3 regions of the Dysosmobacter acutus genome follow, and region 1 is predicted to be linked to each of the others. Evidence: riboswitches for the same ligand, from Rfam matches in the RefSeq annotation. Region 1 holds a riboswitch; each other region holds the start of a gene.
The links. A riboswitch is a leader RNA that binds a small molecule or an ion and turns the genes downstream of it on or off. The one in region 1 is predicted to bind cyclic di-GMP.

Region 1 (5,535 bases):
CTCTATTCACGAAAGGATTGTCTTCCCATGCAACATGCAAAAGTCAAATGCCTCTGCGAGGCCGCCATCATGCTGGCCCTGGCCCAGGTGCTCAGCTACATCAAGATTGAGCCCCTGCCCAGCGGCGGCTCCATCGACCTCGCCATGGTGCCCATCATCTTCTTCTGCTTCCGCTACGGCCTGGCCTGGGGCACTGGCGTTGGGTTCGTCTATGGGCTGATGCAGTATTTCCTTGGAAATGGAATTGCCATCTCCTGGACCACCATGATCGCCGACTACCTGGTGGCCTACACGCTCTTAGGAGTAGGCGCGGGATTCTTCCGCGGAAAAAAGGGCGGCATCTATCTGGGTACTGTTGTCGGCACCTTCCTTCGCTTCCTTTCCAGCTTTGTGGTGGGCGCCACGGTCTGGGCCGAATATATGCCGGATGAATTCTTAGGCATGGCCATGACCAACGAGTGGGTCTACTCCTTCCTGTACAACATGACCTGGGCCCTGCCCGACGCCATTTTGTGCGTCGTGGTATTTGCGCTGCTGCAAAAGCCGCTGCGCAAATACTTTACCTGCGCGGACCTCCAGCAGGCGTAATCCAGCCCCGCTCCGGGAGAAAATTCCCGGAGCGGTTTTTTTCGCGGCAGAGCGCATCCGGAACAAGTCAGACCTGAATTTACTCTTCCATAAATGCATTGTGACGCTTTATGTTAAATTTTGCACATTTCTATTGACTTATCCCGCCCATTTCCTGTATAATAAGAGCCAACATAAGGAGTATGCTGAGTGACCAAATCCATTTTGGGCTGGCAAAGCTATTCCCGTACATTGTGTTGTAATCGCCTTTGCCAGCGGCAGAGGCGGTTTTCTTTTGCCAAGCGTAAATGAGCCGTAAATTCCTCCGCCTCTTGTCTTCCGGCATCCCGCATCCATACTATTTGGCAAACCTGTTGAAAGACAGGGACGCAATGCTATAGGGGCTAATCGATCTTCGTATGCCAGCCAGCTGCCCGCTCTCGAACGGAAATCGGGGCCTGCCAAATAGGAATGCGGCAGGCTCTTTTTTGATTCGAGGTGATTTTATCGATCCACGCCAGCATCTTTTCCCGCGGAAGAGATTCAAGGAAATGAAGAAAGGTGGAAAGATTCTTATGAGGAAAAAGCTACTCAGTGTTCTCCTTGTTCTGTGCATGGCGCTTTCCCTCCTGCCCACTGCCGCATTGGCGGATGAGCCGGAAGTGCCGACCACGCCTGAGGAGGTTACAACGGAGCCGCTGGAGAATACCCAGGAGCCTGAACAGGCGGCCGAGCTTCCGGAGGAGGCGGTCACCTATGACGCGCCGCAAAGCACCGATCAGGCCGAAGTGAACGGTACAGCATATCCCACGCTGGCTGCCGCTCTTGATGCGGCCGGTGACGGCGATACCGTCACATTGCTCAGCGATGTAACTGCCACAACATATGATGGCAGTGTGACAATCAGCAAAAAGGTCACGCTTGATCTGAATCAGTATTCTCTGATTGCAAAAGAATCCGGCTGGTTTTCTTTGAAGGCGGAGATCACTTTGAAAAACGGCACTGTCTCCTATGAGAAAAGTGACGGATTGTCAATCAATGCTCCCGTAGTGATGGTGGACTGCACGCTGAAGAGCTCCACAGGGTCTGCAGTAAAGTTGTCCTCCGGCAGCACCCTAACTGCTACCAACTGCACCTTTGAAATGACTGGCAAGGGCAGCGCCGCAATTAAAGGTACGGCGGACCAGGTGCTCCTGAATGGCTGCACCGTAAACGGCGGCACCAGCACGTATGCCATTGACCTCACCTCCAATGATGTCCTGCTGACAGACTGCACGGTAAGCGGAGGAAGCTCCGAATCCATCTATGCAGTAGTTTCTAACGCAGGCGGCACCTTCACGGTAGATGGAGGATCCATCACCGCCACTGCCGACAAGCCCGCCGCTTCTATCACCTGGAGTTCCCAGGGCACTCTTGTGATAAAGGGCGAATCAGAGGTTTCAGGTACTGTGAAAATGTACGGCACCGCAGATAACGCAGGCGGCCATATTCGGATAGAGGGCGGCTGTTACAGCGCCGAAAGCACAATTGCCAGCAATAAGCCTGCCAATGTAGAGATCGTCGGCGGCTACTATACCGAAAACAGCAATGTCGGCGACTTTGTAAAAGCCCCCTATATGGTCGTGGCCAATACGGATGACGCCAACAAAGAGGCATATCCCAAGGCCATTGCCGCTCCGGAGACCGGCTCCGTGGCCTACGTCGCCGATGTCAACGGCGGCACCTCTTATAAAACCATCGACGAGGCAATCGCGGGAGCAAACGGAAAGCCCATTCTGCTGCTTGCAGACGTGGAGCTGAGTTCCCTGCCCGCAGACACATCTATCAATGCCCAGAATAAGTCGGTGAGCTACGGAGGCTCCCTGGCCAAGTTGGTGTCCACGGGTGCTGAGCTGATCAATGTGGGGACCCTGACCGTCACCGATGGAGCCGTCGGCAGCTTCACCATGGCCGCCAAAGAAATTACGGCCGGTTTTGTACCGGAGGCACTGCGGGCCACGGTCCTTAAGTACATCCCCGATGATTACAGCATCGGTGATCAGAACGGTTTAAACGGCAAGGTGGCCGCTACCAGCAGTTTTGGCGCCACAATCGGCAGGACAGGCTATGAAGCTCTGGTCAACGCACTGTCTGTTGCCTGCCAGAACGACACATCCTCCAGCCAGATCAACGACGTGGTGGTCATGCAACAGGATTCGTCTTCCCACACCGAAGCCCTGGCCTATGCCACCTATACTCTGGATCTAAATGGCCATACATTGGGTGGTTCTTCTAATGAATACGGCTTTGGTATTGTTCCGGTGAGCGTCCTGTCCCCAAGCCATGCCAACATCACCCTGACTGACAGTGCCAAAAGCGGCGAAATCGTCGGCAGCAACTTCGGCGTGGTTCTGAACGGTGAAGTTCCCGGAGTCAAGCTGGTCTTAGACGGCGTCAAGGTGACCTCCACCACCGGCGAGGGCGTCTATTTCCCCGGTAAGGAGCACAGCGCCCTGACCATCAAGAGCGGCACAGAGATCACCGGCTCTACCGGCCTCGGCATCAAGGGCGGCAACGTTATCATTGAGAATGGCGCTAAAATCAGCGGTACCCGGGCAACATCTGAAATTCCGGAGGCATCTACTCCCAGCGGCATTTCGGACCTGACCGGCGATGCCGTCTACGTGGAATGCGGCTACAATTTCCCCCTGTCTTTGACCATTCAGGGCGGCTGTTTCTCCAGCGTGTCCGGCGAAATGGTTCGCATGCTCTTCTCTGATACCACCGAAGTGGAAGAGACCATCTCCATTTCCGGCGGCTATTTCTCCGCCAAGCTGGACAGCAAGTATCTTGCAGCAGGTTATTATGTCCAGCCCAGCGACAAGGACGGCTACAGCTACATGGTCAGCGACAGCGCGGTTGCTCAGATCGGCACCGACAAGTACGGCACCCTGGCCGAAGCCGTAGCTGCGGCTGGCGAGGGACAGACAATCCGCATGCTAAAGAACACCACTTTGGACAGCGTTCTTTCCTTCAGCGGCGACAAGGCGGTTACACTGGACCTGAACGGAAAGACCATTACCTCCGATTACGCGATCAACATCGATACCGGAGCTAAAGTAACCATTCAGGGCAGCACCGGAACCATCGCACTGAACAACGGTGCGCGCCTGATTATCACCGGCAACACCGCGTATGAAAACAGCGGCGTGCATATTCCGGAAAAGGCCGTCCTCTCTACGCTGAATCTGAAGAGCGGCACCATCACCAGCAGCAAGGGCGCTACCGTCTATGTAAGGGGCAGCGGCGCCACGCTGAATATGACAGGCGGCACAGTCCGCAACACCTATAAAAATGGGACAACGGACGGCAACTTTGCCATCAGCGGAGATGGGACCCGCGACAGCAAAACCGATAACGGCGGCATTACCATCAATATCTCCGGCGGTACAGTGGAAAGCGTCCAGGACTGCGCCCTCTATCTCCCCGGTGCCAACACCACCTCCATTTCCGGCAACGCGGTCATCAAGGGTTGGTGTGGTATTGAGATCGATTCCGGTAAGCTGACCGTCTCCGGCGGAACCATCCAGTCCACATACAGCGGAGACGGAACCCGTAAGTATAAGCCAAGCGGCAGCGGTAACTACAACTTCGGCACCGCTCTTGCCATTGTCTCCAAGGGCAATCAGAGCGCAACGAGTTACTATGGCCACATGGACATCACCATCACCGGCGGCACATTCATCAGCCCCACCTACTATGCCATTGATGAGTACAACCTGGCGCATGTCCAGAATGAAGCGAATCCAAGCGCAGCTTATATCGAAGAGAACGGTTTCTCCATCACCGGCGGCTATTTCTCCGGTAAGGTCGGCGCCATTCTCTCCGACAATATGAAGTCCTTCATTACCGGCGGACGGTTTACCTCTGACCCCACCGCCTACCTTGCCACTGATTATTTGGCTGTGACCGAGGACTACACCACCGGCGGCGTCACCTATAAGTACGCTGTTCAGGAGAAGAAGACCGAAGTTGAAGTGGTCGTGTCTCCTCCCAACGTGGCTCCTCTCCCCGAAAATGCCAAGGATGAGGTAAAGGAAGCTGCCGCGGCACTGGAAACCGCCCCTGCTCCCGAAGGCCTGGAGACTGTTGCCAACAAGGTGGCCCAGAACACCACGCTGACCAGCGATAGTCCCAGTGTCAAGAAGGCCTTGGAAGAGGCGGAAATCGATATCGCTGACGAGTCCGTTACCATCGTGGTGGAGCCCTATCTGAACATCGAGGTGAAGGACTGCGTCAAGGATGAGGGCAGCGACGCTCTGGTCACTTTGGAGCTGAACATCACTCCCATGTACAACACCGTGGCCACCACTGCCAATGTCAGCGAGGGCGACGAACTGGTCAAGGAGATTCCGGAAGGCAATGACAATCCTGATTTGAAAGTCAACGCCGCGGTGGTCGGTTCCCCCAAGCCCATGACCGTCACCACTCCCGTGACCATCACCATTCCCCTGCCCGATGGGTTCTCCGTGGAGAACCTGAAGGTTCAGCACACCAAATCCAACGGCAGCGTCTACTATTACGACGCCACGATTGAGGGAGACTCTTCCAAGACCGCCACCTTCACCGTGACCCACGGCTTCAGCAAGTTCGTTCTGAAAGCCGACGCCCGCACCGCCACCGTCACCTTCAAGAACGGTAATGACATTGTGGCTGAAAGCCAGTCCTTTAACGCCCTGAACGTGGGCGACAAACTGCCCACCGCCTCCAAGAGCGGCTACAGCTTCAGCGGCTGGACCTTTGAGGGCATCGACGGAACCTACACCACCCTGACCGACAAGCTCCTGGATGCTTTGAATGGCAAGGATGTTACCGCAACCGCCAAGTTCTCCGCCAACTCCAGCGGCGGTGGTGGCGGCGGCGGCTCCGTCGTCACTCCGCCCACCGGCTGGAAGAACCCCTTCACCGACGTGAATGAGAACGACTGGT
Region 2 (5,535 bases), 870 kb from region 1:
CCATCTGGTCATCACCACGCTGCACACCCAGGGGGCGGTGAGCACCATCGACCGGATCATCGATATCTTCCCCCCGGCCCAGCAGGCCCAGGTCCGGACGCAGCTTTCCATGGTGCTGCACTCGGTGATCTCCCAGCAGCTTCTGCCGGGGAAAGAGGGCGGCCGGGTACCGGCGGTGGAGGTCATGCGGGTCAACGGCGCCATCCGCAATATGATCCGGGACAGCAAGAACTATCAGATCGACAACGTGATACAGACCTCCTCCGCGGAGGGGATGATTTCCATGGACCAGGCGATCTGGAAGCTGTATCAGGAGGGTGCCATCGGCGAGGAAACCGCGGCGGACTACGCCGCGAACCCGGAGCAGATGCGCCGCCGGCTGTCACAGGGAAAATAATCCGTCAACAAAAAGCAGAAAGCCTGGCTTTCTGCTTTTTGTTGCGTTTTGCGGGGAAAAGCGGAAAATGTATCCACTCCTGTAACGGCGGGAGAATAAAATGAACCGTGAAAACCGGCAAGTGGGGCAAAAGGACATGCGTCCCGGCCCGGTGACGGGAAAACTTGCTTCTGGAAAGAAAAAATGTAAAAAGAATTTCAAAATGTATCCGGATACGTAACCGGTGTCGTGTAAACTGAGTTCACAAGAGCAGAAAGGAGGCGGCATATGCACAGGGTACTGGGAAACGAATACCATACCACTGTCGTATGCATCGACTCTTATCAGGACAGGGTCCTGCGGGGAAGGCTGTACAACCTGATGCTGAATGGAGCGGTTCCCTTCACCGGGTTCATCGAATTCCTGCTGGCCATGGAGACGATCCTGGACCAGATGAACTTCCCGCAGCCATTTACCGCAGAGCGCTCCTTCCGCCCGGTGGACAAAACGCTTCCCCCGGTACGGACGGAAAACATGGAGCAGCAGGGCCAGGCGGCCACGTTCTCCATCAAAGTGATTTTCCGTCAGAACGCCAGCTGGCAGGGGACCGTTGCCTGGCTGGAGGAAGGGCGGGAAGAGAGCTTCCGCAGCGTACTGGAGCTTGGAATGCTGTTCAACAGCGCCCTGACTGATACGGGACAAAGCGATGAATACGAATTGAGAAAGACATCCCCGCCTATTTGACCCCGCACAGAGCACGAACAGACCACAAACATCAAACGAGTCAGCAAACAGAAATATCTGAAACGGCAAACCGCCTGAAAGGACGGGACGCAAAGTTCGGAGGCTAAAGCCCGCCAACCGGGGGCCATGCCTGTCCGGCCGCCACATATTTCGATCTCAAGAAGAAACGAAGGGAGAACGAAATTATGGCAACAACAAAGAAGAGGCTTTTGTCGCTGGTTATGGCAGTGGTTATGGCGTTCAGCCTGCTGCCCATCAGTGTGCTGGCCGCAAATGAGAGCGATGTCAAAAAACAGACTACGGAGCAGATCGTCAACAAGGGAGGAACCTCCTATTACATGGCGAACGGCTCCGACGGCAGCGCATCCAACTACGATGTGTCCGTCACCAAGGAATTGACGGCCACCGGAGTGGAAAATGAGTTCAACGTGAAGGTGAACGTCACCTATAAGAACGCAACCACCACCACCCAGAGCGCCGACGCAGCGACCACGCTGATCATCGATACCTCCGGCTCGATGGACTACTGCGCCGAGTGCGGAAACGACAGCATGGAAGAGAGCTATAAGTGGCACCAATACTGCCCCGACGGCAGCGGTAAGGAGTATGTCCGGGGAGAGTGGGTTTCTACCAGCAAATACAATGGTTATTATGCCTGTGCCAACTGCGGCAAAAGAGAACGCAATCACAATTCGGAGTTAGTTACCACCTATGAATGCAGCGACTGCGGCAGCACCCAGTCCCGGATCATGGCGGCCCAGGCGGCGGCCTGCGCCTTCCTGGACAGCTATGCCTCCGGCGCACAGGCGGGCACCCACCGCTATGTGTCTCTGGTGACCTTTGCACAGAGTGCAAATTCCCGGGATCTGGACACGCAGACCAGCGGCAAACAGTATTGGGTGGACGTTACCGACGCCACCGCACTGCAGCGGGCCAAGGACGTGATCAACGGCCTGAGCGCCAGTGGCGGCACCAACACCAGCGGCGGCGTGATGCTGGCCAACAACCTGTTCACCCAGAAAAGCGTGAACAGCCAGGTCGCGGGCATTGACAACAAGTTTGCCGTGCTGCTGACCGACGGCCAGCCTACTTACCGCAGAGACGCCAGCAGCAATGATGTGGGTTCAATTTCTAAAGACGGCGGAAATGGCTCTGAAACAAGCAGCTCCAACAGCCGAGCGGTAGAGAATACCTGCAAAACTCTGGTGAACTCCACCGGCGTGGACCTGTTCGCCATCTCTTATGGTTTGAGCGGCAACATTGTCAATGGCAGCGGCACGACCAAGACCATCACCAGCTGGCTGCAGGACGACTGTTATGTGGGGAAGCGTCCGGCCGACGATCCCACAAACCCCAATCGGAGCGACGTGTTCCTGGCCGGCAATTCGGCGGCTCTGAACAGCGCCTTTTCCTCCATTCTCAACAGTATCGAGCAAAGCGGTTCCACCGGTGAGGCGGCGGGCGATATCGTCTCCGGCGGAGCCGTGGAAACCAAGGATAAGTGCATCGGCTTTGTCCAGTTCACCAGCGCCAACGGCGCCACGCAGGCCGATGGTGAGATTGTCTGGAACCTGGCCGGAGCCGCCAAGGATACCACCGGCGTGCCCGAGGGCTACACCTCCTACACCATGACCTACAAGGTGCGCCTGGACAACACCCAGGATGGGTTTGTGGAAGGTCAGGCCTACTCCACCGGCGCGGCCTCCTTCACCTATCAGGACGCCAGTACCGGTAACGAGTACACCAAGACTTCCCCCGCCCCCATCGTGAAGGGCTATTTGGGCAGCCTGGTCTTCAACAAGGTCTCCCATCACACGGTGAACGGCGAACAGCAGAAGCTGCCCGGCGCGAAGTTCACCCTGACCAGCACCACCGCGGCCCCTTCCATCATCCGTGAGGCATCCTCCTCCGCGGAGGAGGGCCACAAGGGCGAGGTGCTGTTCGATGAGACCATCCCCTCCGGCTATACCTATACCATGAAAGAGTTCCCGGCTCCCGAGGGTTATGTGGCCAACGACAGTGAGTGGGCCGTGACCGTCAACTACGGCGAGGTCACCATCACCTCGGTGAAGGGCGACGACCTGAGCGAGGGCGGCAGCGTGGTCAACAAGCTGGCGCAGACCTACAAGGACCTCACCCTCACCAAGAGCTGGTATATGCCCGCCAATCCCCAGGGCGGCGAGTCTACCCAGCCCATCTACGTCAACGTGTATCAGGACGGCGGCAGCGAGGCGTTTGCCACGCTGTACCTGAACGGTTCCACGGCTACGGTAAATAACTGCGCCGACAGCAATGTCCGCGTCGCGGCCACCCAGAACACCACAACCAAATACTGGGAGTACACCCTCACCGTACCCGACAACAATCCGGAAAACGGCGGCAGCCATACCTACACCATCTCTGAGCCTACGCTGAACGGCTTTGATCAGAGCGGCAGCGGTTTGGCCCTGATCAACACCGCCACCGGCAAGACCTCGATCTATGTGGAGAAGGAGTGGATCCTGCCCGAGGGCGTGGAGCTCACCCTGCCCCGCACGGTCCAGGTGGAAGTGCTGCGCAACGGCGAGAGCTTCGGCGACGGCGGCCACACCTACCTGGATGTGGACAGCAGCAAGGCCACAGGCAACACGGCTGCCTCCCTTGAGCTGGATCTCTATGATAGCAACGGCGAATACTATACCTATACCGTCAGCGAGATCACCGCTTCCTCCTATCAGCTGGTGGGGATCACCGGCAGCGGCAGCGCGGCCGATCCTTTCGTGATCACCAACACCGTGGCCAATGAGACGGCGCCTGTGACGGTCAGCAAGACCTGGCAGGATGCGGGCGACGATTCCAAGCGGCCCGCGGCCATCAGCGTCCAGCTGCTCCGGGACGGCGCGGCCTACGGCAGCGCCGTGGAGCTGAAGGGCGAGAGCTGGAGCCACGAGTTCGGCAATCTGCCCAAGTACAGCTTCCTGGACAAGGACGGCAATGATACCACGGACCTGAGCAAGGTCGCCTCCGTGAAGGTCCACACCTACACGGTGCAGGAGTTGGGCGATTTTGACGGCTACACCTCCTCCGCCAACGGCCTCACCCTCACCAACACCCGTCAGGAAAACGGCGCCATCACCGTCACCAAGTACTGGGAAGACGGCATCACCGGCGGCCACACCGGCTCGGTTGTGGTGCGGCTGAACGACGGCGCAACTTATGAAGACAAGACCCTGAACGAAGGGAACGGCTGGACCGCCTCCTGGGAGGGTGTGCCGCAGTACGACGCCACGGGCAACAAGATTACCTACACGGTTTCCGAGGTCAGCGGCCCCGCCAACTACGTCCCCGTCATCTCCTATGGCGAGAACAATGAGTCCGCGGAGTTTGTGAATGGCGAGGCTTCCGTGACCATCACCAACACGCCCAACGGCAGCGAGGACACCACCTCCGTCACCGTGAACAAGACCTGGAACCACCCCGCGGGCTACACGGCCCCCGGCGCCACCTTCACCCTGTATCAGGCGAAGGAGGACGGCAGTGAAAAGGTCGCCTATGCGTATCCCGCGGACGCCGAGTGCACCAACCCCGCGGAGAACGTGACCGGCAGCTATACCTTCACCAATTTGCCCAAGTACTACTTTGAGCAGAATGCGGAGACCGGCGAGTCCGTTGCGGTTGCCTATGTCTACACCGTGGTGGAGTCTCCCGTCACCAACGCCAACGGCGACGCCTACACCAGCAGCCATGCGGTTGAGGACGGCCAGGATGGCAGCAGAACCTACAACTTTGTCAACACCATCACCGGCAGCGTCTCCGTCCAGGTCAGCAAGGAGTGGATCGACCTTCTGGCGGGCAGCGACAGCAGCCGCGCCGCCCAGGCCACCATCCAGCTGGAGCGCAGCACTGACAACGCCAACTGGGAGACTATGGCGGGCAAGACGGTGTCCACCAATGTGGATAAGACCTTCACCCCCTGGTCCGGCCTGGAGAAGTACGATGCAAACGGCCAGCTGTACATCTACAGAGTGACCGAGCAGACCGTCATGGGCTACGAAACACCCGTGATCTCCGACGATCTGGATAACTCCGCCAACTTTGCGTTCGAGGTAACCAACAAGCTGGCCCAGAGCACCACCGGCGCCTTCACCGTCACCAAGAACTGGGTGGACGGCAGCGCCGCCAACGCGGACCGGCCGGCCATCACCCTGACCCTGAAGCAGGGCGCCAGCGCGTATGGCACCGTCACCGTGGCGGGCGACGGCACGGTCGCTGTGGACGAGGGCGGCAAGCTGAGCGCCGACCAGGTGAGCGCCAACGTGAACACCACCAACAACAGCTGGACCGTCTACTTCAACGGTCTGGATCTCTACGACATCGGCGCTTCTTCCGTCACGGCCTATGTGTATTCCATCGAAGAGGCCAGTGTGGAGGGTTAT
Region 3 (5,535 bases), 180 kb from region 1:
TTCCATCCGTGAGCACAAGGTCCGTGGTCTCCTTGGCGCCCCTGATGATATCCGGGTCGCTGAGCAGGTAGAGGCGCATCCCCTCCGGCGCCAGTTCCGGCATCTGCCTCAGGGCGCTCAGGTTCATACGGACCGTACCGCCCCGGCTGCTGGTATAAGCCACCGTCCACTCCGATTCGTCTTTCCGTCCGCTGAGCAAAATGCCGTAGCCCAGTGGGTGCCAGTTTTTCTCCCGCACCGGCCACCGGGACGCCGGTTCCCCGTCCGCTCCGATGCTCAGTCCCACTATCATGGACTCCCCATCCGGCCCGCCGGCGCTGTTCTCCCCGCAGAGGATCACGGCCCCCAGATCACCGGCTGCGATCTGCTTGCTGCTCAGGGGCCAGTCTCTCCAGTGGTCCAAGGCGGAGAGCCGCGGATAGGGATAGGCTTTCCCCTGAAGTTCCTGCGCCCGGGGATGGCACTGCGCCGGCGCCGTCTCCAGCGTCCAGGGCGCCGCCATCCGCAGCATCGTGAGATCGTTCAGCGTGATGGGCTGGCCCACGCCGCCTTGAAGCGCCTCATTGTATCCCGGCCCATAGCCCCACCGGCAGTCTTCCGCCGCACCCGCCGGGGCCACGCCGTACCGGCGGGCGCCGCCTTTGATCTCCGCCACGCTGTAGCACCGCTCCGCGCGAAGGCTGCCACCGGTCACCGCCGCGATTCCCGCGGCGGTATTCTTTGCCGTCACGGAACCGGCCGCATAGCAGTCTATGATAGCGCCGGCCGTACAGACCAGGGCGCCCGCGCTGCCGCTCTCCGCCGTTACCGCGCAGTTTGCATAGGAAGAAGCGATGGTGCCGCTGTTTTCCACCACCAGCCCCGCCGCGTTCTCTTGTCCGGAGGACACGGTACCAGCCGCGTAGCAGTCTGAAACGCTCCCGCCGTTGCGGAAAACCAGCCCCGCCGCAGGCCCCTCGGACGCCACGTCGCACCGGGCCCAGGAATTTCTGACATATCCGCTGTTGAGAGAGACCAATGCCGCCGCGGAATCCGCGCCGGTCCCCGTTACGCTGCCGGTGGCGCCGCATCCCTCCACCGTCCCTGTATTCGCGCTCACAAGAGCGGCGCAGGCGTCGCTCTGGCGGATTTCCACACCCTCTGCCAGCAGATTGCGCAGCGTTCCGTTGCTCCAGAGAAACAGTGTGTCCCTCAATCCCGTGATCCGGTTGCCTCCGCCGTCCACCGTGCAGCCCAGGTAGTTGTCAATCCGCGCCGTGGAGGCCCGGGCCTCAATGTCGTGGGTCTGCTGGAAATACCACCAGCCGCCTGCGTGGCCGCCGATGTTCTCCAGGTGCTCCGCCGTGCGGAGCTGGAATGGCTCCCTCTCCGAGGGAGAAAGGGCATTCAGGGACAGCGCCGCTCCAAAATAGGGATTGATGGCAAGGGAGCGGCGGGTCTTGGTCTCATAGACCGTTTTCCCCGGCAGCGGATAGGGATCCATCAGGTCCTTCCCTTTGGCGCTGAGGGGATGAAGCTCACCGCTGACGCCGCCGAAGCGCACTGTGACCGGGGCGTCCAAGGCCGCGCCGCCATAGTCCCGGAACCATCCGGCCGCCGATTCGCCGCTCAGCAAGAGGACGCCGTAGCCGGCCTCCGCGATGGACCTTTCATTTCCGGCAAGGCTGTCTTGCAGCTTCTCCTCCCGATCGTAGCCGTAAAAGCCCCAGGAGCCGTCCCCATACCGCTCATAGTAGCACAGGCCATAGGGAATATCCGCCTCCACAGGGGCCTCCGTCTCCAGCGGCCAGTCGCCGTAGTGATCCGACGTCACCATGGGGAACGGGAACGCCAACCCACGCAGCTTTTCGCTGTGGGGGTGGCTGTTGCGCACGCTGTTGTCCGAGCTCTCCAACTCTCCATAGGAGGCTGCCGTCAATCCGATCTGGCCGGTTTGGGGAAAGTCATCGTTATAGCCGCTCTGGACCAGGTAGACGCATCCGCTTGCGCTCAGCGCGCCCTTGCCGTAAAAAGCGCCGGAGGCGGTCTGAGCCGTCACCTTCCCGTAGACGCGGCAGCCGATGCACCGCACCGTTCCGCCGGCATTGCCGATGGCGCCGCCAGCCTGGTCCTCCTCCGCCCGCTGGGCGGTGACCGGCGCGCTGAGCGCGGCGGTCACGGAGGCCGTGGTATAGCAGTCTCTGATCTCCAGTTTCCCGCCTGTGTTGCAAAGCCCCGCCAGGCCGCCCACCCTTGAATTTCCCGTGACCGTACCCGAGGCGTAGGAGCGCTCCGCGGATAGGGCGCCGTCCACCAGGCCCACCAGACCGCCCACATACCAGTTTCCGGTGACATCCACCGCCGAAAAGGAACCCTTCATCTCCAGGGTGCCGCTTCCGCACAGGCCCACCAAACCGCCCACGGAGCTGCCGCGGGCCGCCACAGAGCCGGAGTCCTCCTGCCAGGCTCCGCAGTTTTCCACCGCCGACACCCCGTCGATTCTGCCGGCTAAAGCGCCCGCGCAGCTCCCGGCGGCGCTGACGGCCGCATCCTTCATGCGGACATTGCGGACCGTGCAGTCCCGCAGGGAGGCAAACAGTCCCACATTGTCGGCGCCCCTGATCTCAAACCCCTCAAGCAGATTCCCGCAGCCGTCATAAACTGTGCCGCCGCTGAAAAGAACGCTGTTTTCAATGGGGGAAAAAGCAGACAGCGGCCGCTCCCCCGCCGACGCGCCGGGCATCGCAAGCTCCTGCCAATTGTCCGGGGCAAACTTGATGTCCGCCGTCTGACGGATGCTGCTTCCGGCCCGCCCGTCATAGCAGTCGCCGCGCAGGTTGTTCAAATGGCGCAGACAGGCCACATCTATCTCCACGGCGCCCTCCGCCTCCCGCTTCTGCGCAAAAAGGCTGTTCACCGTGGTCCAGGTCTCGCCCCGCAAAACCCCTTCTTTCCCGCTGTAGGTGATGACCGCCGTCACAGTCAGATTGTCACCCGGAGTCAGACGCCCTTCGGTGAGCTCCGCAAAGTGCTCTCCCTGTCTCAGGCTGTCCAACAGCAGCCTTGTGGTCACCTCTCCCGTGGCAAGTACGCTGAATTCCGCGTCGCCGCCCGTGTAGCTGCGGCTCCAGCGGTGGTCCGCCGCCCCGGACTCGTCGGTCACGGTGAGCGCCAGCGTCAGATTTCTCTGGTCAACCACCGCCTCTTTCAGTCCGGCGCAGTGAAACGCTATATAAAGGTCCTCGCTGTTCACCGCCTCTATTGTGGGCCTGAGCGCCGGACTCCCCCCAGCGGCAGCGGCGGAGAAGCCGCCGTAATAGCCGATCTCCTCAGCCCTCCGGTCCTCACGGCTGCGGCTGGACAGGGCGGTGACCTCCGAATAGAGCAGCGGCCGCTCAGCATAAAAAAGTCCATAGAGGCTGCCGCCTGCCGGGTCCAGCTCTATCAAAAAGCTGCCCTCCGGCGCCAGCGTGGAGAGTGTCAGGCAGGTGTCGGGAAAGAGCTCCTCCGCCTGGGAGGAGGAGATGTAGTAGAGGCTGGTCCAGGCGTCATCCTCCGCGTCCTGAGGCTTTGCCCCCAAGGTCTTCAGGCTCTGCTCCCGCGTCAGGGCGTCCTGAAGTTCCGCAAGAGTGCCTGTGGCCCTGCGGCCGGTCAATTCATTCTGTGCCGTGAGATAGAGGGAGCGGGCAGTGTCGTCCAACTCCCGCAGCTTCAGGCTCCGGCGCAGCGTGATCACAGATGGAATGGCGATTGCGGCCAGCACCACGACCAGCACGACGGCCAGCAGCGCCTCCTGAAGGGTGAAGCCGCGATTTTTCCGATTTCCCATTGCTGCCCCCTCCCCCAAGCGATGCAAACCCCGCTGCTCCCTCTCCAGATAAAATAAAAAAACTGCCGCTGTTAAGTTACAGCGACAGTTTTTCCATGGTTTCACATCAATACAGGCAATGATTCCCCGTTGAAATCCATTTCCCCTATTTTTGTGTTGCAGCTGGCTGTCGTAGATAACTGACGATCCTATAGCTTTGCGTCGCCGGCTTTCGCCGGGTTTGCCCTACACATACGCTCATGTTACCACGCAGTCTTAAAAATTTCAACTCAAATCTTGTGTTTTTCTTTATTTTTCAGTATTTCCCACGGTCGACGCAGCCCCGGTTTCCCCGGTCCGCAGCCTCACTGCTCCCTTTCCCGGGGAACTCCATAGAGGTCATGTGCCCATCGGAGAATTTTTTCCTGACAGGCGACCAGCCCCTCCCCACGCAGCAGTTCCCGGAACAGGTCGTCGGCATCCATCTGCCCCTGCGCCGCGTCGTGAAACTCCGACTCAGACATCTCCGGCACCATTTTGATCCCCAAAGCGTCCACAAGCTCCAGCAGCGTCAGTTTGGTCATATCGCTCCCCCTCTCATTTTGGACTTATTTTGGCCTAAAATGGAAAACCTATGCAAAAAGCGGTTTACCTGTTTTTATGCCCATATCTCCGGTCGAGCCGGGGACGCGCCCGGAATTCAGGCCATAAGCCGCACAGCGGCCAGCATGGACAATTTTTATTTCCAAGCGGCGCTCAGAAATAAAAAGCCCTCCCCGGAGGGAGGGATATCTATTCTATCTTATCCAGCAAAAATGCGATGGCAAACCCGCCGAAAAAGCTTGCTGCCGCGCCAAGGGCTTCTCCGGCGCCGGAATAGGCCGTGGGGATGATCATCACCGTGGAGGCGATGACAATTCCCACCACGGCGTGAAAGGCCACCGGGTAATGGGAGCGGAAGAGGTAGCTCATCAGCCGGGACAGCAGCGCCACCGTCAGCACCAGGCCCGGAATCCAGGCGGTCATCACCACGATGTCCAGATTGGAAATGCCCTCCGTTAGGTGCTGGTAGAGGCCCAGGGCCATCAAAATAGAGGCCGTGGTCATGCCGGGGATCACAATGCCCAGTCCCCACAGGATTCCGCAGAAGGTATACCACCAGAAATTAGGTTCCACCTGTACAGCGGCAACATGGCCCACATAGTAGAGTCCGGCTCCCATGGTTAGGGCGCAGACCGTCAGGGCCGTCCAGGCGGGCCAGCCTCGTCCCTCTTTTCCCGCCTCCCGGAAAAGCGAGGGCATAGTGCCCACGATCAGGCCGATAAAGAGCCAGGTGGCCAGCAGCTCCGAAGCGCTGAACAGGACGGCAATCAGCTTGGCAAAGCCAAAAAAGCCCAGCACCCAGCCGATGGCCACGGGCACGAACATCCGCCAATATTTGCTCAGCCCCCGCTTGGGATGGGTCAGAATCTCCATCATGGGGCGATAATAGCCAAACACCACGCACAGTACGCCGCCGCTGACGCCCGGCAAAATCGCGCCGCCGCCCATCAGCGCGCCGCAGATCAGCCCAAGCACCCAGTTTTTTTTCTCTTTTCTGTCGCCCATAGCGCGCCTTCCCAATGTGTGATCTTTTCATTTAAAAGTATAACAGGTTTTTCCTCAGGTTTCAATTCCACCGCTGAAGAATACGGCTCTTCTCCGCTTTTTTCTTCATTTTGTGCAAAATCAAATAATTTGTACAAATT

Region 2: it holds a riboswitch for cyclic di-GMP, as region 1 does, so the genes downstream of both, KQI82_RS06665 (Cna B-type domain-containing protein) here and KQI82_RS10775 (S-layer homology domain-containing protein) in region 1, are expected to answer to the same signal.
Region 3: it holds a riboswitch for cyclic di-GMP, as region 1 does, so the genes downstream of both, KQI82_RS11565 (hypothetical protein) here and KQI82_RS10775 (S-layer homology domain-containing protein) in region 1, are expected to answer to the same signal.

Annotation. Positions count from the first base shown of each region.
Region 1 is NZ_JAHLQN010000001.1:2,233,821-2,239,355, forward strand. Features, by position in the region: gene KQI82_RS10770 (energy-coupled thiamine transporter ThiT) at 28-588, shown strand; cyclic di-GMP riboswitch class I at 922-1,005, shown strand; gene KQI82_RS10775 (S-layer homology domain-containing protein) at 1,143-5,535, shown strand, end outside.
Region 2 is NZ_JAHLQN010000001.1:1,363,415-1,368,949, forward strand. Features, by position in the region: gene KQI82_RS06655 (type IV pilus twitching motility protein PilT) at 1-397, shown strand, start outside; gene KQI82_RS06660 (hypothetical protein) at 665-1,120, shown strand; cyclic di-GMP riboswitch class I at 1,175-1,266, shown strand; gene KQI82_RS06665 (Cna B-type domain-containing protein) at 1,306-5,535, shown strand, end outside.
Region 3 is NZ_JAHLQN010000001.1:2,417,063-2,422,597, forward strand. Features, by position in the region: gene KQI82_RS11565 (hypothetical protein) at 1-3,808, opposite strand, end outside; cyclic di-GMP riboswitch class I at 3,963-4,043, opposite strand; gene KQI82_RS11570 (hypothetical protein) at 4,153-4,371, opposite strand; gene KQI82_RS11575 (DUF368 domain-containing protein) at 4,580-5,395, opposite strand; gene KQI82_RS11580 (hypothetical protein) at 5,353-5,532, opposite strand.